One region of the Streptomyces sp. NPDC031274 genome, then DNA from elsewhere that is predicted to be linked to it. Evidence: riboswitches for the same ligand, from Rfam matches in the RefSeq annotation. Region 1 holds a riboswitch; each other region holds the start of a gene.

Region 1 (4,920 bases):
TCCACGGGACCGCACCTGCACTTCGAGGTGCGCCCCGGCGGCGGCTCGGCGATCGACCCGCTGCCGTGGCTGCGCAGCCACAACCTCGACCCGACGTAACTCCGGCCGCCGCCCCCGCGTTACAGCTTCTCCACCGGCGCGTACCGCAGCAGGAGCCGCTTCGGCTTGGGCTCTCCGAAGTCCACCGTCGCCTCGGCGTTCGCGCCCGTGCCCTTCACCCCGACCACGGTCCCGAGGCCGAACTGGTCGTGCGTGACCCGGTCCCCGATCGCCAGCGCGACCACCGGCTTCTCCGAGGCGCGGCGCGTGGCGAAGCCCTGCGCTCCCCCGGTGCGCGAGCGCGACGACGACAAGGAAGAGGCGATTCCGGCCGCGGGGCCTGAGGAGGCAGGCGCGCCGACGGAGCCCTTCCGCTTCCAGTCCAGGTGAACCTCCGGGATCTCCTCCAGGAAGCGCGACGGCGGGTTGTACGAGGGCTGTCCCCAGGCGCTGCGCATCGAGGCCCGCGTCAGATAGAGCCGTTCCCGCGCGCGCGTGATGCCCACGTACGCGAGGCGGCGCTCCTCCTCCAGCTCCTTGACCTGGCCGAGGGAGCGCATGTGCGGGAAGACGCCGTCCTCCATGCCGGTCAGGAAGACGACCGGGAATTCGAGGCCCTTGGCCGTGTGCAGCGTCATCAGCGTGATGACTCCGGAGCCGTCGTCCTCCTCGTCGGGAATCTGGTCCGAGTCGGCGACGAGCGCGACCCGCTCGAGGAACGCGGAGAGCGTGCCCGAAACGCTTGTGCCCGCGCCCGCGTCTTCCTCTCCACCGCCGGTTCCGTCCTCAGTCTCGCCCTCGGCCGCCCCTTCGGTCTGCCCTTCGCCGTCCTCGCCGTTTTCGCCGTCCTCGCTGCCGCCACCGCTGTCGTGTTCGAACTCAAGTGCCACGGCGGCGAGTTCCTGGAGGTTCTCGATGCGCGTCTCGTCCTGCGGGTCGGTCGAGGCCTGCAACTCGGCGAGATACCCGGTCCGTTCGAGTACGGCCTCCAGGACGACGGCGGGGCCCGCGCCGGACTCGACGATGGTCCGCAGTTCCTCCATCAGCACGTTGAAACGCTTGACGGCGTTCGCCGAGCGGGCCGCCATTCCGTACGCCTCGTCGACGCGCTGCAGCGCCTGCGGGAAGGAGATCTTCTCGCGCTGCGAGAGCGCGTCGATCATCGCCTCAGCGCGGTCGCCGATACCCCTCTTGGGTACGTTGAGAATGCGCCGCAGCGGTACGGAGTCCTCCGGGTTGGCGAGCACCCGCAGATACGCGAGGACGTCCCGGACCTCCTTGCGCTCGTAGAAGCGGACGCCTCCGACGACCTTGTAGGGCAGGCCTACGCGGATGAAGATCTCTTCGAAGACACGGGACTGCGCGTTCGTCCGGTAGAAGATCGCGACGTCGCCCGCCTTCGCGTCGCCCGCGTCGGTGAGCCGGTCGATCTCGTCGGCGACGAACTGCGCCTCGTCGTGCTCGGTGTCGGCGACATAGCCGGTGATGCCCGCGCCCGCGCCCGCGTTGGTCCACAGGTTCTTGGGGCGGCGGCTTTCGTTGCGTTCGATGACGGCGTTGGCCGCGGTGAGGATCGTCTGCGAGGAGCGGTAGTTCTGCTCCAGGAGGATCGTCGTCGCGTTCGGGTAGTCCTCCTCGAACTGGAGGATGTTGCGGATCGTGGCGCCGCGGAAGGCGTAGATCGACTGGTCCGCGTCACCCACGACGCACAGCTCGGCGGGGTCGTCCCCCTCGCCTCCGGAGGGGCCGACCAGCTCGCGCACGAGGGCGTACTGGGCGTGGTTGGTGTCCTGGTACTCGTCGACCATCACGTGCCGGAAGCGGCGGCGGTAGTGCTCGGCGACGTCCGGGAACGCGCGGAACATGTTGACCGTCGTCATGATCAGGTCGTCGAAGTCGAGGGCGTTCGCCTCGCGCAGCCGCGACTGGTACATCGCGTATGCCTGGGCGAGCGTCTTCTCGAAGCCGTCGGCGGCCTGTCCTGCGAAGGTCTCCTCGTCGATCAGTTCGTTCTTCAGGTTCGAGATCTTGGCGCTGAAGGACTTCGGCGGGAACTTCTTCGGGTCGATGTCCAGGTCACGGCAGACCAGGGCCATCAGGCGCTTGGAGTCGGCGGCATCGTAGATCGAGAAGGAGGAGGTGAAACCGATCGTCTTCGACTCGCGGCGCAGTATGCGCACGCACGCGCTGTGGAAGGTCGACACCCACATCGCGTTGGCCCGCGGCCCGACGAGCTGCTCGACGCGCTCCTTCATCTCGCCCGCGGCCTTGTTCGTGAACGTGATCGCCAGGATCTGCCCCGGGTGCACGTGCCGCTCGGCCAGGAGATACGCGATGCGGTGCGTGAGGACCCGGGTCTTGCCGGAGCCCGCGCCCGCGACGATGAGCAGCGGGGTGTCCGCGTGCACGACTGCCGCGCGCTGGTTCTCGTTAAGACCGTCGAGCAGGGCTGCCGGGTCGAGCACGGGGCGCGGGGCGCCGTCGCGGTAGTGCGCGTCCCGGGGTGCGGGCGCGTCGAACTTCCCGTCGAACAGATCATCCGGAACGGACTCCGGAGCACTGTCCTCGGGCGGCGGCGGGGGCTCTTCCTCCGAAGCCCGCGAGGGCTTGAGGTCCGCCAGGAAGCTGTCATCAAAGAGGCTGCTCATCGCCTCCCGAGTCTAGGCGGCCCCACTGACAACCCGCTCCGGGTTCCGGCCACGTCCACTCACGAACGTCCACTCGTCTACGCCCTGCCCACGCCCGATCACCCTCCGCCACCGCATGGCGTGTCCGCATCAAGAGCTTCGTAAAGTCACGAAAATGTATCGGGCATATCGAACATCAACCTTCACACGAGCCACACGAGTTGGCTAGCGTGCTGCGTGGGCTGCTCGTACTCCCACCGGCGAACCCCGCCGGGAACGGGTGGCCTCCGCCGAGTTCGATCTCCTCGGAGCCGGGGACCCACGATGAACTTGGGGTGAATCGGTCCCGTACGAAGTACGGGACTGTAGGGCAACCTTCCGGAACCACCCGCCCGAACCCGACAGCTAACCCGGTAGGCGGTCTACGGAAGGAGTCGCCTCCCTTGGCGTCGCACCGCAAGCCGCGGACCCGCATGGCCGGCCTACGCGTCACCCCCGCCATCGGCATCACGACGGCCGCCCTCACCTCCGTGGCCCTGCTGTCACAGAGCGCGCAGGCGGCACCGTCCGCACCGCAGAAGCCCAGCCTCGAAGAGGTCCAGAAGAAGGTCGACGACCTCTACCATCAGGCGGGCGTGGCCACACAGAAGTACAACTCGGCCAAGGAGCGCACGGACACGCAGCGCAAGAAGGTCGACACCCTTCTCGACGACGTGGCCCAGCGCACCGACAAGCTGAACGAGGCCCGCCAGGAGCTGGGCGCGTTCGCCGCGGCGCAGTACCGCACCGGCGCCGTCTCCGAGACCGCCACGATGATGCTCGCCGACGACCCGCAGGGGTACTTCGACCAGAACCATCTGTCGGACCGCCTGACCGCGCGCCAGAAGAAGGCGGTCGACGACTACCAGACGAAGCAGGCCGCGGCGACGAAGCAGCGCACGAAGGCCGCCAAGAGCCTTCAGACGCTGAGCGACTCGCGGGACGACCTCAAGGCGAGCAAGCGGACCGTCCAGAAGAAGCTGGGCCAGGCGCGCACGATGCTCTCGAAGCTGACGGCCGAGGAGAAGGCGCGGCTCGCGGCGATCGAGAAGAAGAAGGAAGAAGCGGCCAAGCGCAAGGCCGCCGAGCTGGCCCGCAAGCAGGAGGCCGAGGCGGAGGCCAAGCGCAAGGCGGCGGAAGAGGCCGCGGCGAAGGAGCGCGAGAAGAACAAGGAGACCCCGGACACCGGCTCCGGTTCCGGTTCCGGTTCCGGTTCGGACGCGGGTTCGGGCTCCGGCTCCGGCTCCGGCAACACGGACAGCGGGTACGCGGCGAAGGCCGCGAAGGTCATCGACTTCGCCGAGGCACAGATCGGCAAGCCGTACGTGTGGGGCGCCACAGGACCCGACTCCTACGACTGCTCCGGGCTCACCCAGGACGCGTGGAAGGCCGCGGGGATCTCCCTGCCGCGCACGACCTGGGACCAGGTCAAGGTCGGCACGACCGTGAAGACCGCCGACGCCAAGCCCGGCGACCTGGTCTTCTTCTACGACGACATCAGCCACGTAGGTATCTACATCGGCAACGGCAAGATGATCCACGCCCCGAAGCCGGGTGCGAACGTCCGCACCGAGTCGATCTACTACATGCCGATCCACAGCGTGGTACGGCCCGCGTAACCCTCACGACCGTCACACGAGAAAACGGCCCTCCACGCGCGCGTGGAGGGCCGTTTTCCGTGAGTGGGGGGGCGGGATCAGGTCCACAGCACCGCGATGAAGATGTTCGCGACGGTCAGAAGACCGACGGCGCCGAACATCCCCTTGTCCACCTTCTCCTCGTCCCGCTTCACGTAGACCAGCGCGAGGATCACGATCAGCACGGCCATCTTGATGCCGATCTTGAGGTTGTTGACCGGGTTGTCGTCCGCCTGGTTGAGACCCACCAGGACGACGCCCGTGACCAGCATCGTCAGCGCGCCGTGCAGCATCGCCGGGTTGAAGCGGGCCGTGCCCTCGCCCATCTGCTTCATCTGAGTGAGGAAGCCACCCAGGAGGGAGGCGATGCCGATGATGTGCAGGCCGACGAAGAGGTGGGTGAGAACGTCCATGAGCCGGAGCCTAGCCGGGGCCATATCACCACTCCGTAGCCAGGTGGGCCCCAAGCGCCGCATCGGACACACGCCTACGGGAAGGGCGCTCGGTCCGGTGGACCGCACAGCCACATTCGGTCACCGGCGGCACACTTCAGCCAGTTGCGCACAATCCGTCACCAA
Region 2 (4,920 bases), on a different contig from region 1:
CGGCCCGGACGAGTACGGACTCCACGCCCTGCCGGGGTGGATGCGAAGGCGCCATGCTGATCAGCGGCTGACCGGCAAGATCGCTCAGAGGCAGCCGTGACGAGGTGCTCACGAGCGCGTGGCCGGGCGAGGTCACCAGGACCAACTCCTCGACCAGGATCTGCTCCGCGGACACGGACGCGGGCAGCGGCAGCGCGTCCGCGGGCTCGTAGGTGTGCGTGAGGGCCAGGTCGACCTCGCCCGCTGCCACGGCCGCGACGCCGAGCGGCGGTTCATAGCCCCGGACCGTCAGTTCGATGTCCGGATGGGCGCGGCGGAACGCGGTGAGCGCGGGCGGCATCAGATGGATCCCGGCGGTGGTGAAGGTCCCCACGCGCAGTCTGCCGCCGGACAGGCCCGCGAGCCGGGCCAGTTCGTGGCGGGCCTGCTCCATCTCGTCGAGGACCCGGCGCGCCCGCGCGAGAAGGAGCTCGCCCGCGCCGGTGAGGCGTGCCCCGCGGTGATGCCGGACCAGGAGCGCGGTGCCCGCCTCCCGTTCGAGCTTGGCCAGCTGCTGGGAGAGGGCGGGCACGGTGTAGCCCAGGCGTTCGGCGGCGCGGGTGATCGATCCGGCCTCGGAGACCGCCACCAGTGCGGCGAGCCGCGTCGGGTCGTACATGGAAGTCTCCCGGTGCAGGAGCGTGCGGGAGCCGACGGGCCGTGCGGCCGTGGGGTGCCGTCCGTCGGCGTGGGGGTAAACGCCTGCTTAAGGCAGACCCAGGATATTCCACATACCTGCTGAAGGCAGAACGACGGCAGCCTTGGGGTCGTGGACGCACAACCGGTCACCTTCGCCGGAGTCGCCGCGGGCATGGTCGCCATGCCGGGCGCCGACTTCGCCGTGGTGGTGCGCAACGCCCTCACCTCCCGCCGCGCCGGAGTCGCCTGCGCGATCGGGGCTGCGGAGGACGCGTACGGCCCGTTCGATCGAGGGCGGTACAGGTGTCGCGCTCAGCGTCCTGGGCCTGGTGCTCCTGACCGAGGGCCTGATGGCGTGACGCCGTCCGGCCCGCCGGTGTCGGTGTCGTCGTCATAGTCGCCCTTGCCCGCGCCGCGCACCAGGGCGGGAAGCAGGCCCCAGAGGCCCGCGCACACCACCAGCGTGCCCGCGCTCGCGATGATCCCGCCGGTGCGCCCCACCGCCACGTCCACGACCAGGAGCACGGAACCGGCGAGCGCGAACACCAGGACCACCATGCCGATACCGGCGAGGCGGGACGACACCCGCACGATCCGCGGCTTGGAGTGCTGCCCGAACAGCGACCTGTGCAGGGCGGCCGGCGCGGTGAACAGGGCGGCGGACAGGACGGCGAGCAGCAGTGTGGTGACGTACGTGGCGCGCTGCACCGTGTCGAGCGAGGGGAAGCGCTCGGTGAAGGCGAGCGTCAACAGGAACGCGAAGAGGATCTGCACCCCGGCCTGCGTGACGCGCAGCTCCTGGAGGATCTCAAAGAAGTTGCGGTCGGCGCGCTCGAAGCTCGTCTCGTGGCGCGGCGGCGGGTCGCCCGCGGGGGGAGCGCTGTTGTTTTCGGCCATGGCGCACGAGTATCCGCGTGGACGCCGTCCACGCCCGGCGGACGCGCCGATCAGAGGGCCGGGCGGGGGCGGCCGAGCGGCGGCGGCAGCCGTGAGGCTCCCGCCGCCGTCCGGCAGCTGACGTTCAGTGACGGGTGATCAGCGCACCCTGCCGTACCAGACGCTCTTCGTCCAGATCTTCTCGAGGCGCACCACGGTGTTGGACTTCGGGGCGTGCCAGATCCTGCCCTTTCCGGCGTAGATGCCGACGTGGTAGACGTTCCGGCCGGAGTGGAAGAAGACGAGGTCGCCGCGGGAGCGTTTCGACGCCGAGACGTGGCGGGTCTTGTTGTACTGCTGTGCGGCGGTGCGAGGCAGCTTCTTGCCCGCGCGCTTGAAGGAGTAGAGGGTCAGGCCCGAGCAGTCGAACCTGTGCGGCCCCTTCGCTCCGTAGCGGTACGGCGAGCCTTTCTTTGAGGCAGCGATCTTGAGCGCTTTGGTTCCGTGCGTCGCGGCTTCTGCTTCCGTCGTGAGCCCTGGGCCCACGAGGGTGCCGCCCACGACGGCGAGCGTGAGGACCGATACGGAGCCGGCCCTGGTCAGCAGCGACGGAACATGATTCAGCGCGGTCATGCGCAACCCTTCGTCAGCCGCCTGTGAAGGATGACCTGTCGGATTCGGGCTGGCGAAGTTGCCCGGCCGCGGTGTGCGGCTTCACCCCAAGGGTCGGCGTCCGGACCTTCCGGACCGACCCGTCATGCCTGGGTCCTCCACTCCTGCCGATGCACCGATGTCGACCGGTCATCCGGGTGGCGGCAGGACTCGGCGTCCACCCGGACCGCCCCGCCGCTGTGGCGGGGGCTTGTCGTCGGAAGGGATCTTGACCCGTCAAGGGTGCGAATTCCGAGCCGAAACGGCGTTTTGTGAGGCTCCTCACGCCTGAACCGTTCGGGTGGACAAAGTCTGATTCGGGATCGGGGTGAGGCCCTCGACGATCGTTCGACCAGCACCGGAACGAGGAATTCCGGCCGTCGCGTACACATCTGACGCAACCGCGGACAGCCCGAATGACTACGATCGTCTACGCCGAACGAGGTAGCCCGTTTGGTTCGTTTGAGTCCCGCCCCGGACGGTTCGGACGTCAGGGCCGGGGTGACGGAGGCTCAGGATGCCGACGGGGGCGGCACAGTGACCCGTCCGGCTCGCCGCTCCCCGTCCAGCACACGGAGCGCTCGGGCCAGCGTCGGCGCGTGCACGGCGCTCTCGCCCCGCTGGTGCATGAGTGTCAGGGCGTCCCGCAAGGCGGTCGCGCTGCTCACCAGGGCCTGTGCGGCGCGCAGCCCGCCGTAGGTGTCCGAGGCGCGGGCGGGATTGATCCGGCCGACCAGGTCGACCACTTCGAGGTACCGGTCGATCAACTCGCCCTCGGCGCGGGTGAGCGCGGGCAGCTGAGGAAGCTCGGGCGGCAGCACCGGTGGCTCACCTCGCGTCCGGGGTGCGCAGGGACGATGTGCGGGTCGCGATGATCCGGTCCACCAGGCCGTACTCGACCGCTTCGGAGGCGCTGAGGATCTTGTCGCGCTCGATGTCGGCCGCGACGAGCTCCGGGCTCCGGCCGGTGTGTTGGACGAGCAGCTTCTCCAGCTGCGCCCGGGTGCGCAGGAGTTCGTCGGCCTGGATCGCCAAGTCGGTCGCCTGGCCGTGGATCGGCTCGGCGAGCGAGGGCTGATGGATGAGGATCCGGGCGCCCGGCAGCGCGCATCGCTTGCCGGGGGTGCCCGCGGCAAGCAGGACGGCCGCCGCCGACGCGGCCTGGCCCAGGCAGGCCGTCTCCACGTCGCAGGTGACGAACTGGATCGTGTCGTAGATGGCCGTCATCGCGCTGAACGAGCCGCCGGGAGCGTTGATGTAGAGCGAGATGTCGCGGTCGGGCGCCAAGTATTCGAGGTGCATGAACTGCGCCATCACGTCATTGGCGGAGGTGTCGTCGATCGGCGTCCCGAGGAAGACGATGCGCTCCTCGAGCAGCTTCGAGTAGGGATCGAGGGTCCGCTGCCCCGTGGAGGTGCGGTCGGTGAACTCGGGCAGGACATGGCGGGCGAACGGTCGGTTCATGGCACGTCTCTCCTCTGGCGGGGGTGGCTGCTCCCCAAGGTGTCTGTAAAAAATGTACAGGACGTACGTAACGTCGTGATGGGGAGCATGTTCGAGTGATCCGCCGGAGTCAACAGACGCACCGCGTTTCAGCCGCTCGCTGAGAGCGCATGCCGAGAACGCGGCCACGAACGTCGGCCGCCGACCGCCCCGAAAGCCGCCCCGAGCCGAAAGCGTCGTATGAGCCCTGAAGCCCACCGAGTCCCCGACGCCGGGGAGCTCGTCCACCTCACCGCCCGCGAACTCGCCGCCCGGATCCGCGAGCGCGAACTGTCCGCGCGCGAGGTCGTCCAGGCGCACCTGGACCGGATCGAGCAGGTCAACGGCGCCGTGAACGCCGTGGTGACCCTCTCGGCGGAGCGCGCGCTCGACGAGGCGTACGCCGCCGACGAGCAGGCAGCGCGCGGCGAACCGCTCGGCCCGCTGCACGGGTTGCCCATCGCACACAAGGACACGCACGACACCCGTGGCATCCGGACCACCTACGGGACCCCGCTCCTGGCCGACAACGTCCCGGACCGCGACGAGCTGATCGTCGAGCGCATCCGCGCCGCCGGGGCGATCACCGTCGGCAAGACCAACGTGCCCGAGTTCGCTGCCGGTTCACACACCTTCAACCCGGTCTTCGGTGCCACCCGCAACCCGTACGACCTTCGGCGGTCGGCGGGCGGCAGCAGCGGGGGAGCGGCGGCGGCGCTCGCGTGCGGCATGCACCCGCTGGCCGACGGCAGCGACATGGGCGGCTCTCTGCGCAACCCCGCGTCGTTCTGCAACGTGGTCGGCCTGCGCCCCTCGCCGGGTCGGGTGCCGAGCTGGCCGGACACCGCCCCGTGGTCGACGATGGCCGTGCAGGGGCCGATGGCGCGCACGGTGGCCGACGCGGCCCTGCTGCTGTCCGTCGTCGCCGGGCCCGACCCGCGCTCGCCGATCGCTCTGGAGATGCCGGGGAGCGCGTTCGGCGGATCACTGGAACGGGATCTGAGGGGGCTGCGGATCGCCTGGTCGCCGGACCTGGGGGGAGCGGTGCCGGTCGACCGCGAGGTCACCGAGGCGTTCGCGCCGGCCGTCACGGTCTTCGCTGACCTGGGGTGCTCGGTCGAGGAGGCCTGCCCTGACCTCTCCGGTGCCGACGAGGTGTTCCGGACCTTCCGTGCCTGGCAGTTCCACCTGGCGCTCGGCGAGCTCGTGGAGACCGCGGCCGACCGGATGAAG
Region 3 (4,920 bases), on a different contig from region 1:
AGGCCCTCGCGGTCGGAGAAGTCGAGGAACTCCTGGAGCCGCTCGGCGGTCACGTTGGACGCGGCGATGGCGCGGACCTTGCCGGACGTCACCAGGTCGTCGAGCGCGCCGATGATCTCCTCGACGGAGACGGTCGGGTCGTCGTAGTGCGTGTAGTAGAGGTCGATGTAGTCCGTGCGCAGGCGGCGCAGCGACTCCTCGGCACCGGACTTGATGGTGTTCGCGGACAGACCCTTGAAATCGGGGTGGGCGCCGACCTTCGTGGCGAGCACGACGTCGGAACGGTTGCCGCGTGCGGCGAGCCAGTCGCCGATGACGTGCTCGGACTCGCCGCCCTTGTTGCCGGGCACCCAGGCCGAGTAGACGTCGGCGGTGTCGATGAAGTTGCCGCCGGCGGCGGTGTAGGCGTCGAGCACGGAGAAGGACTGCGCCTAGTCTGCCGTCCAGCCGAAGACATTGCCGCCCAGGGCGAGCGGGAAGACGTCGAGGTCGGACGAGCCGAGCTTGCGGAGAGAAGTCATGAGGAAGACAACGCCCTTACAGAGCGTCGCATTCCGTACAGCGGCACCAGACCGGAGAAGAGCGGGCGCGCCGAACCGGCAGCCCTGACGTCGGGGGGTTGTCGCCAGGACCGCCGGAGTTCGGAGGCTGCTTCAGAGTGACCGGATCAGAGCGGGTGGACCGGAGCGACCAGATCGGAGCGGGTCGGTCAGAGCGACCGGAGACCGGATCAAAGCAGGTCGATCAGAGCGACTGGCCCTTGCCGCGCAGCCACGCCGCCGGGTCCACCCCGGTCGAGTCGCCGCCCGGGTGGACCTCCAGGTGGAGGTGGGCCCCCGTCACGTTGCCGGTCGCGCCGACGCGGCCGATGACCTCGCCGGTGGTGACCTTCTGACCGACGCTGACGCTCATCGACGACTGGTGGCAGAACCACAGCTCGGTGCCGTCGTCGAGCTCCAGGACCGTGCGGTAGCCGTACGCCCCCGCCCAGCCGGCCTCCTTGATGGTGCCGGAGTGGATGGCCTTGATCGGCGTACCCGTCGGAGCCGCGAAGTCCAGGCCCGTGTGGTAGCCGGAGGACCACATGGAGCCGGGCTGACCGAAGGTGCCGGTGAGCGTGTACGAGCCGACGGGCAGTGTGTAGCTCTTCGCGAGCTTGGCCAGGCGCTCCGCCTCGGCCTTCTTCTTGGCCTCCGCCTCGGCCTTCTTCTTCGCGGCGGCCTTCTCGGCGGCGATCTTCTTCTCGGCCGCGGTCTGCTTGGCGGCGGCCTGTGCGGCTGCCTGCTTGACGGCGGCTTCTTCGGCCGCCTTCTGGACCGCGTCGTCCGCCTGGTCCTGCTGGTTCTCGGCCTGCTCCATGATGCGGGCCCGCAGCGCCTCGCCCGCGTCCGTGGAGCCCTGCTCGGCGTCGGTGGTGCTGAGACCGGCGGCGCTCAGCGGCGCGGCGGCCACCGCGACGCCGTTCTCCGCGGCGGCGGAGTCGGAGGAATCGGAGCCGTCGGATATCAAGGACCCCACGCCCGGGAGCGACTTGGCCTCCGGCAGCGAGTCCGTGACGGCCGAGAGGTCCGGCATCTCTATGGAGACCGGGGGCTTGCCGCCCTGCGCGGTGGCGATGCCGCCCGCGCCGACGGCGGCGATGACGCCTACACCGAGAACCGTGGAGCTGCGGGCGAGCCCGCCACCGCCCCGCTTGTGGACGCGGTGCCTGCCGCGGACCGGGCGGACGGACTCCTCGGTGGGATTCCATTCCTCCCAGGAATTGTCGTCGTACCCGCCGAAATCGTCATCATTCGGTACATAAGTGCCTTGGGGGGCAGGGCGGTTGGACGCCACCGGGGCGCACTCCTTTCCTTCCTTCTCGCCTACCGGGTTAGCTGACGGGTTCGGAGCAGGAAGGTCTCCTACGAGCATCTGGCACGGATGCACAGATGACCGATTCACCCCAATTAGTGGTTCCCCGGCTCCCTTGCGGGATTAGGCGCGTGCGCGCGGAGCCGACTCGAGTGTCGGTTGGGACGACCGCGCTGCGTTATCGAACGTTAATAGACAGCGGGGTCGTATTCCAAGCTGTTCCAGTTGATCGTTAACGGATCTGGCCAGTACTTACCGGGACACCGGGGGTAGGAACGGGGCGAGTTGACCCCACTTCTTCACACACCGGAGCTTCACATCCCCTTGACGGTACGTCAGTTGTTATGCGGAGCGGTGTCCTTCAGTCACGGCCTGTGACATCGGTCCCTGTGGCATTGGTCCCCGTGGCATCGGTTCCTGCGGCATCGGTCCCTGTGGCATCGGTTCTGGCGTCACCCGTCGCCGTCACCCGTCACCGTCACCCGTCACCAACGGCCGCCGCACCGCGAGCAGCGCCATGTCGTCGGTCGTCCCGCCCCCGGTGTGCCGCCGCACTTCCTCGGTCAGCGTGGCGAGGAGCGTGTCCGGGCCATTGGGTCCCGGGAAGATCCGGCCGCCGAGCCGGGCGGCAGGATCGTAGAACTCGCCCCGGCTGTCACGCGCCTCGGAGAGCCCGTCGGTGTGGAGCAGGAGCATCGCCCCCGGCGGGAACTCCGTCTCGTCCGCGCGGTCCGGCCAGGCGCCCAGTTCGCCCATCCCGAGCGGCAGCGCGGGCTCGGTCGCCGACAGGACACACAGCCGCCCGTCGCCGCGCAGGAGCAGCGGCCCCGGGTGCCCACGATTGATGAGACGTACGAGACCGTCGCTGTGCGGGATCTCCGCGAGGATGGCGGTGGTGAACCCCTCGAAGTCGTCGAGCCCGTCGCGCCGCGTGCCCTCACGCGCGAGCGCACGCTCCAGGCGCTGCGCCACCGCCTCCAGCGTGCTCTCCTGCTCGGCGGCCTCCCGGAACGCCCCGATGACGACGGCGACGGCCGCCACCGCGCCCATGCCCTTGCCCCGTACGTCGCCGACGATGACGCGTACGCCGTGCGGGGTGTCCTGAACGGCGTACAGATCACCCCCGATGAACGCGTCGGCCTCCGCTGCCTCGTACCGCGCCGCGACATCGAGCCCGCCGATCCGGGGATCCGGCTGCGGCAGTACGGCACGCTGGGCGGCCTCGGCGATGGAGCGGGCGGAGGCCAGCTGTTCGTCGCCGCGGCGCACGACGCGGTTGATGAGGACGGCGAGCACGGCGACGGTCACCACGGTGAACACCTCGGTGACGGCATCGACGTCGGAGCCTGTGTTGGCCCTGAAGTGCAGGCCGAGCACGGCGACGGAGGCACAGAGGCCGATGACGGTGGTGCTGAGCAGCGAGTAGAAGGGCGCGGCGATGAGCGGGGCGGCGGTGAAGAGGGGCGCGGCGGTGAATTGGGGCGGGGTCACGGTGTCGTAGACGATCCCAGCGACGATGAGCAGCAGCGGAAGCGCCCGTACGAACGCCCGTTCGTGCCGGACGGTGGGGCTCTTGCCGGAAGCCCCGCGCGGCCGCTTGCCGGGACCTCTGCTGCCAAGACCTCGACTGCCTGGACCCTGACTGCCGGGGCCCCGACTGCCTGGACCTCGACTCGCGGACTTGCCGTCGGCACGCTTCCCGCCACCCGCGCCCGCACGCTTCCCGCCGCTCGCGCCCGCACGCTTCCCGCCACCCGCGCCCGCACTCGCACGCTCTCCCGACCCCATGCCCGCCGCCCCCTCCCCTCGGCCGCCGCTTCCTCCTCGCTGCCCCACCGGTCTTCTCCTGCCGAATCCCGCGGCCAGGACCAGATCCATGACCGCGCTCGTCCTCGTCCAGGGTTCCCGGAGCGACGGCGCGGGGCGACCTGTGTTGGGCCGACCGGGTTAGCCCGGGTCAGGGCGCCCCGACCGGCTGCGGGGCGAGGCGGCCCGTCCGGGAGAGGCCGCGCAGGGCGAGCGCGCAGGTGGCGCCCAGAGCCGCGAGGCCGAGCCACAGCACAGCGGGCGCGGACCGGGTGACGCCGAGGAGCGTGCCGGTCGCGAGGTTCCCCGCGGTGATGCCGATGCCGCACACCGTGTTGTAGAGGCCGTAGTGCGTGGCCACCCACCGGTCGCCGGACAGCGCGACGACCGTCTCCATCTCGAACGGGTAGAGCACGGCCGTCGCCCCCGCGAGCCCCGCCGCGCACACCAGCAGCCCCGCGACCCCGACGTACCCCGATCCGCCGAGCGCGGGCGGCAGGAACGACGCCCCGAGGAGCCCGAGCCCCGCGACCAGACACTGCTCCCGCGTCCACGTACGTCGGCACAGGTCCGTGATCCTCAGCTGCCCGACCAGCGCGACGAGCCCCGAGACCACGAACAGCGCACTCGTCGCGACGGTTCCCGCGGTGCCGTCCCCCACAAGGCGCTCCACCTCCAGGGGCAGCGCGAGATAGACCTGGAAGGACAGGACGTACGACCCGGTCATCGCGAGCGAGAAGAGCCAGAAGGACCGGTTGCCGAGCACCACCCGCCACTGCCCTCGCTCCTGCCCCTGCCCCTGCTCCTCCACGACGGCAGCCCGCCGCCGTACGGGAAGCCGCAGCACCTGCACCGCCGAAAGCACCGCGAACAGCGCCGCCGCGACCGCGCACGTCACCCGGAAGTCGATCCCCGTGAGCGCGAGCCCGACGAGCGGGCCGAGCAGGATTCCGCCCTGGTAGAAGACGTTGAACAGGGCGAAGGCCTCGACGCGCCGCTCCTCGTTCCCGGCATCGGCGGCGACGTACGCCCGTACCGCCGGATTGAACAGCGCCCCCGCCAGGCCGGTCGCCATCGACGCGGCGATCAGGACGGGCAGCGTCTGTGCGAAGGCGAGCGCGCCGAAGCCGATGGTGCGCAGGGCGCAGCCCGCGACGATCAGGGGCTTGTAGCCGAGGCGGTCGGCCAGTGCGCCGCCGACCAGGAACATGCCCTGCTGGGAGAGGTTGCGCACGCCGAGCACCAGGCCGACCGCCCAGG
Region 4 (4,920 bases), on a different contig from region 1:
GTCCCGTGAGCCGGGAGCGGCGCGCCTGACGCTTCGTCTGGGAGCGGTAGACACGCTCCGCGGTCTGCTCGCCGAGCAGCCGCAGCCTGGTCGCGGTGGAGAACCGGTCGCGGTCCTTCACGGCCATGTGTGCCGCCTCCCCGATACGTACGCTGCGCTTCGCTCCGCCTTTGCTCCCTGATTTTTCCCTTGGATGCAAAGCACGTCCCCGCACACGGTACGGGACCGAGTACGGGGACGTACGTAACTACTCAGCGGAGCCGGAGCCCGGCGGGTCCGGCGGAGTCGGCGGGTTCAGCCGACCCCGCCAGTTCAGCCGGTCTGCCGGTTCAGCCCTTGAAGCGGGGGAACGCCGAACGGCCCGCGTAGACCGCGGCGTCGTCCAGGATCTCCTCGATGCGGAGCAGCTGGTTGTACTTGGCGACGCGCTCGGAGCGGGCCGGGGCGCCGGTCTTGATCTGGCCGCAGTTGGTGGCGACGGCCAGGTCGGCGATGGTGACGTCCTCGGTCTCGCCGGAGCGGTGCGACATCATGCACTTGAAGCCGCTGCGCTGGGCCATCTCGACGGCGTCGAGAGTCTCGGTCAGCGAGCCGATCTGGTTGACCTTCACCAGGAGGGCGTTGGCCGACTTCTCCTCGATGCCACGGGCCAGGCGCTCCGGGTTGGTGACGAACAGGTCGTCGCCCACGAGCTGGACCTTCTCGCCGAGCTTCTCGGTGATGACGTTCCAGCCGGCCCAGTCGTCCTCGAACAGCGGGTCCTCGATGGAGACGAGCGGGTACGAGGCGACGAGCTCCTCGTAGTACTCGGTCATCTCGGCGGCCGAGCGGGACTTGCCCTCGAACTCGTACGAGCCGTCCTTGTAGAACTCGGACGCGGCGACGTCGAGCGCGAGCGCGATCTGCTCACCGGGGACGTAACCGGCCTGCTTGATGGCCTCGAGGATGAGGTCGAGCGCGGCGCGGTTGGAGTCCAGGTTCGGGGCGAAGCCGCCCTCGTCGCCCAGGCCGGTGGCGAGGCCCTTGTCCTTCAGGACCTTCTTCAGCGTGTGGTAGACCTCGGTGCCCCAGCGCAGGGCCTCGGAGAACGACTCGGCGCCGATCGGCGCGATCATGAACTCCTGGATGTCGACGTTCGAGTCGGCGTGCGACCCGCCGTTCAGGATGTTCATCATCGGAACGGGCAGCAGGTGCGCGTTCGGGCCGCCGAGGTAGCGGAAGAGCGGCAGGTCGGAGGCCTCCGACGCGGCGTGCGCGACGGCGAGCGAGACGCCGAGGATGGCGTTGGCGCCGAGCGAGCCCTTGTTGTCGGTGGCGTCGAGGTCGAACATCGCCTGGTCGATCAGGCGCTGCTCGGTCGCGTCGTACCCGACGAGCTCCGGGCCGATCTGCTCGATGACGGCGAGGACGGCCTTCTCCACGCCCTTGCCGTGGTAACGGTTGGGGTCACCGTCACGGAGTTCGATGGCCTCGAAAGCACCGGTGGACGCACCGGACGGAACGGCGGCACGACCCGTGCTGCCGTCGTCGAGGCCGACCTCGACCTCAACCGTGGGGTTGCCTCGGGAGTCCAGGATTTCCCGGGCTACGACGACGTCGATGGACGGCACGAGCATCTCCTTCTGGGATGTGACGCGGGTACGCGGGGCGTTGGCCTCGCGGACATGAGCCTAACCGGCTCCCGGGCAAGAGCGAGCCGAGCGACCGCCCGGTGGACAAACCGAGAGCAAAATGTTTCCGAACGGAACAAAGCAGGGAGGGCAACGAAACCCGCCCCGGTGCGTACGGGGGATACGCGCACCGGGGCGGGGAGAGCAGCGCCCGAAGGGGCGCGGGGAACTGCGCGAAGCGAGCACGAAGCGCCCGCGGAGGAAGACAAGCCCCGCAGGCGCCCCGCCAGAACTAGCTGAGGTGCAGCTGCTGACCCGGGAAGATCATGTCGGCGTTGTCGATGATGTCGCCGTTGAGCTTGTACACCTTGTGCCAGCCGCCCTTGACGTCCTTCGCCTCGGCGATCTTGGAGAGGGTGTCACCCTTCTTGACCTTGTACTCCCCGTCACCCTTCTTGACCGTCTTACCGGTCGGGGTCTGGACGGTCTTCTTGGACTCGGTCTTCGGAGCCTCGGTCTTCGGCGCCTCGGCCTTCGGAGCGGCCTGCTGCGGCTGCTCGGTCTGGGCGCTGGGCTCGTTCTTGGGCTGCTCCTGGGTCTGCTGCGGGGCGCTCTCCTGCGCACCGCCACCCTCGTTGGAGGCACCCGAGAGGCCGACGCCGCAGCTCGGCCAGGCGCCCTTGCCCTGGCCCGCGAGGACCTTCTCGCCGATCTCTATCTGCTGGGCCTTGGAGGCCTGGTCGGCGCTGGACGCGTACTTCGTACCGCCGTACGCGGCCCAGGTGGACGACGAGAACTGCAGGCCGCCCGTGTAGCCGTTGCCGGTGTTGATCGACCAGTTGCCGCCGGACTCGCACTGGGCGACGGCGTCCCACTCGGAGTTCGTCGCCGCGGAGGCCGAGCCGGCCGCCATCAGCGGGGCTGCGACCGCGACACCGGTGACGCCCGCGAGCGTGGCGACACGGGTGGCCTTGGACGGGCGGCGGTGCTTGCCCTTGCTGGAAAACAGCATGAGTGATCCCCTCACCGACGCCTGCGAGGTGAGCTGTCGGGTTCGGGCCGATGAAGTTGCCCGGCCGCGCTTCCTTGAGCGCGACTTAACCCCTAGCCGTTCCCGTCCGTTCCTCCGCATCGCTCTCGCGATGCTGAACGGCCGGGCCCGGCGGAAACCTTGGTTCCCCCGCTCCTGCCTACGGCGCTTGCGCGACGACTGTTCCCGAACGGCCGTTGGCAGGACTCGGCGTACCGACCGGCGGGGCCCGCTGTGGCGAGCGGTCACGACCGTAGGCATGGGATCGGTCGATTTCCAAAGACGATCAGGGCTTCTGAGACCCATCTCTCACTTGCACCAATCCAGACATCAGGCGCAAAGCGAGTCGCCAACTTCCCCTACTTTTCGCCCAAATCGAGGCTCTGACCGGGAAGGATGAGGTCGGGGTCGGAGCCGACGGCCTTCTCGTTCTCCGCGTACAGCTCGGTCCACCCGCCCTTCACGTCGAGGTCGTCGGCGATGGCCCAGAGGTTGTCCCCGGAGCGGACCGTGTACGTCCCGTCCGAGCCGTTCCGCTGACGCTCGTCGCCACGGGAGGCGTGCCGACCCGAACCCTCGCGGGAGTCGTCGCCGGGCTGCTTGCCGTCCGCGCTGTCGCCGCGGTGGCGGCCTTCACCCTCGCCGGTGGTGGGGGTGGCGGTCGGCGAAGTCTCATCGCTCTGCCCGGACTTGCCCGAGCCATCGGAATCACCCGACTCGCCCGAATCACCCGACTCGTCGTGATTCTTGTCTCGCGCCTCGTCGCCGGAGCCGGACTTGTCGGTCTTATCGGCCTTATCGGTCTTGCCAGACTCACCGGAAGGCTTCTTGGAGGACTCGCCCGAGGACTTGTCCGAAGACGTGGCACTGTCCGAGGGGTCGGCCGACTCGCTCGGCGACGCGCCCGGCTCATCCGAGTCGTCCGAGTCATCCGAGTCGCCGGGGTCGGCCGACTCCGTCGACTCGTCGGAAGGCGTCGTCGTGATCGGAGCGCCCGGGTCGACGTCGGCGGCGGCGCCGTCCTGAGTGAGCCCGGCGACCGGCGCGCAGCTCGGCCAGGCCTTGGTCCCCTGGTCGTCGAGAACCTTCTCGGCCACGGATATCTGCTGCGAGCGGCTGGCCTGATCGGCGCTCGGCGCGAAGTCGAGGCCGCCGTGGTCCTCCCAGACCCGCTGCGACAACTGGAGCCCGCCGTAGTACCCGTTGTCCGCGTCCGCGCTCCAGGATCCGCCGCTCTCGCACTCCGCGAGCTTGTCCCACGTGGCGGCGTCCGCCGCGCTCGCGCTGGTGGCACCGAGCAGCGGGATGGCGATGGCCGATCCTGCGACTCCTGCCGCGACGATCAGGGCCGGGGCCTGGCGGGGGCGTCGGTGACGACCATTGCCGGAGAGCATGCGGTTGCCTTTCGCGTGACTGGAGCGACGACAGCGGCACGGGATGCCGAGTCGTCGGTGAACGTAGCGGGAGTCGAACGCTTGTCACAAGTCGATGCAGCGGAGATCACGTGAAAGTCACAGTCTTGACGGCATGTCAGCTGGACGGCGTTTCAGATGCCTGATATTTGCTCTGCTGTGCGGGCGCGAACTCCACGGGCAGCGTGCGGAGTCCACGCATGATGAGCCCGCCACGCCATCTCAAATCGTCAGGTTCCGCCGCGAGTCGCAGGTCAGGGAGGCGCCGCAGAAGCGTCGCGAGGGCGGTCCGCCCTTCGAGCCGGGCGAGCGGTGCGCCGAGACAGTAATGAATGCCATGGCCGTAGCCGAGGTGTTGGTTGTCGCGGCGGGAGAGGTCGAGCGTGTCCGGCCGGTCGAAGCGTTCCGGGTCACGGTCGGCGGCGGCGAGGACGACGAGGACGGGGTCGCCGACGGCAATGTCCTCCCCTCCCACGGTCAGCCGCTCGGTGGCGAACCGCCAGGTGGCGAGTTCGACGGGCCCGTCGAAGCGCAGGAGCTCCTCGAGCCCGGTGTCCAGGAGACCGGTGTCGCCGCCCCTGAGGGAGCCCTGGAGCCGCTCGCGCTGTTCGGGGTGGGTGAGGAGGGCATAGGCGCCGTTGCCGATGAGGTTCACGGTCGTCTCAAAACCGGCGAAAAGCAAGATAAAGGCCATTGCGGCGGCCTCGTTCTCCGTGAGGTGCTCGCCGTGGTCGGAGGCGCGGATGAGCCCCGAGATGAGGTCGTCGCCGGGTTCGAGGCGCTTGCGGTGGATCAGCTCGGCGAGGTAGCCGCGCATCTTCTTCACGGAGCGGGCGACCCCGCCCCTGGGGCCTCCCCCGTGGCGGAT

What was found. A riboswitch is a leader RNA that binds a small molecule or an ion and turns the genes downstream of it on or off. The one in region 1 is predicted to bind cyclic di-AMP.
Region 2: it holds a riboswitch for cyclic di-AMP, as region 1 does, so the genes downstream of both, ACZ5CR_RS39355 (C40 family peptidase) here and ACZ5CR_RS37170 (C40 family peptidase) in region 1, are expected to answer to the same signal.
Region 3: it holds a riboswitch for cyclic di-AMP, as region 1 does, so the genes downstream of both, ACZ5CR_RS42445 (M23 family metallopeptidase) here and ACZ5CR_RS37170 (C40 family peptidase) in region 1, are expected to answer to the same signal.
Region 4: it holds a riboswitch for cyclic di-AMP, as region 1 does, so the genes downstream of both, ACZ5CR_RS28165 (transglycosylase family protein) here and ACZ5CR_RS37170 (C40 family peptidase) in region 1, are expected to answer to the same signal.

Annotation. Positions count from the first base shown of each region.
Region 1 is NZ_JBVIHP010000032.1:41,455-46,374, forward strand. Features, by position in the region: gene ACZ5CR_RS37160 (M23 family metallopeptidase) at 1-99, shown strand, start outside; gene ACZ5CR_RS37165 (ATP-dependent DNA helicase) at 120-2,687, opposite strand; cyclic di-AMP (ydaO/yuaA leader) riboswitch at 2,945-3,101, shown strand; gene ACZ5CR_RS37170 (C40 family peptidase) at 3,110-4,324, shown strand; gene ACZ5CR_RS37175 (hypothetical protein) at 4,402-4,755, opposite strand.
Region 2 is NZ_JBVIHP010000036.1:77,547-82,466, forward strand. Features, by position in the region: gene ACZ5CR_RS39340 (LysR family transcriptional regulator) at 1-658, opposite strand, end outside; partial or broken gene ACZ5CR_RS39345 (LysE family translocator) at 809-943, shown strand; gene ACZ5CR_RS39350 (DUF6328 family protein) at 991-1,575, opposite strand; gene ACZ5CR_RS39355 (C40 family peptidase) at 1,714-2,187, opposite strand; cyclic di-AMP (ydaO/yuaA leader) riboswitch at 2,191-2,354, opposite strand; gene ACZ5CR_RS39360 (hypothetical protein) at 2,718-3,026, opposite strand; gene ACZ5CR_RS39365 (ATP-dependent Clp protease proteolytic subunit) at 3,034-3,669, opposite strand; gene ACZ5CR_RS39370 (amidase) at 3,889-4,920, shown strand, end outside.
Region 3 is NZ_JBVIHP010000049.1:6,172-11,091, reverse strand. Features, by position in the region: partial or broken gene ACZ5CR_RS42450 (aldo/keto reductase) at 1-521, opposite strand, end outside; gene ACZ5CR_RS42445 (M23 family metallopeptidase) at 745-1,836, opposite strand; cyclic di-AMP (ydaO/yuaA leader) riboswitch at 1,848-1,994, opposite strand; gene ACZ5CR_RS42440 (PP2C family protein-serine/threonine phosphatase) at 2,320-3,642, opposite strand; gene ACZ5CR_RS42435 (MFS transporter) at 3,812-4,920, opposite strand, start outside.
Region 4 is NZ_JBVIHP010000019.1:73,174-78,093, reverse strand. Features, by position in the region: gene ACZ5CR_RS28175 (FtsB family cell division protein) at 1-127, opposite strand, end outside; gene eno (phosphopyruvate hydratase) at 330-1,610, opposite strand; gene ACZ5CR_RS28165 (transglycosylase family protein) at 1,903-2,622, opposite strand; cyclic di-AMP (ydaO/yuaA leader) riboswitch at 2,626-2,818, opposite strand; gene ACZ5CR_RS28160 (transglycosylase family protein) at 3,000-4,034, opposite strand; gene ACZ5CR_RS28155 (cytochrome P450 family protein) at 4,171-4,920, opposite strand, start outside.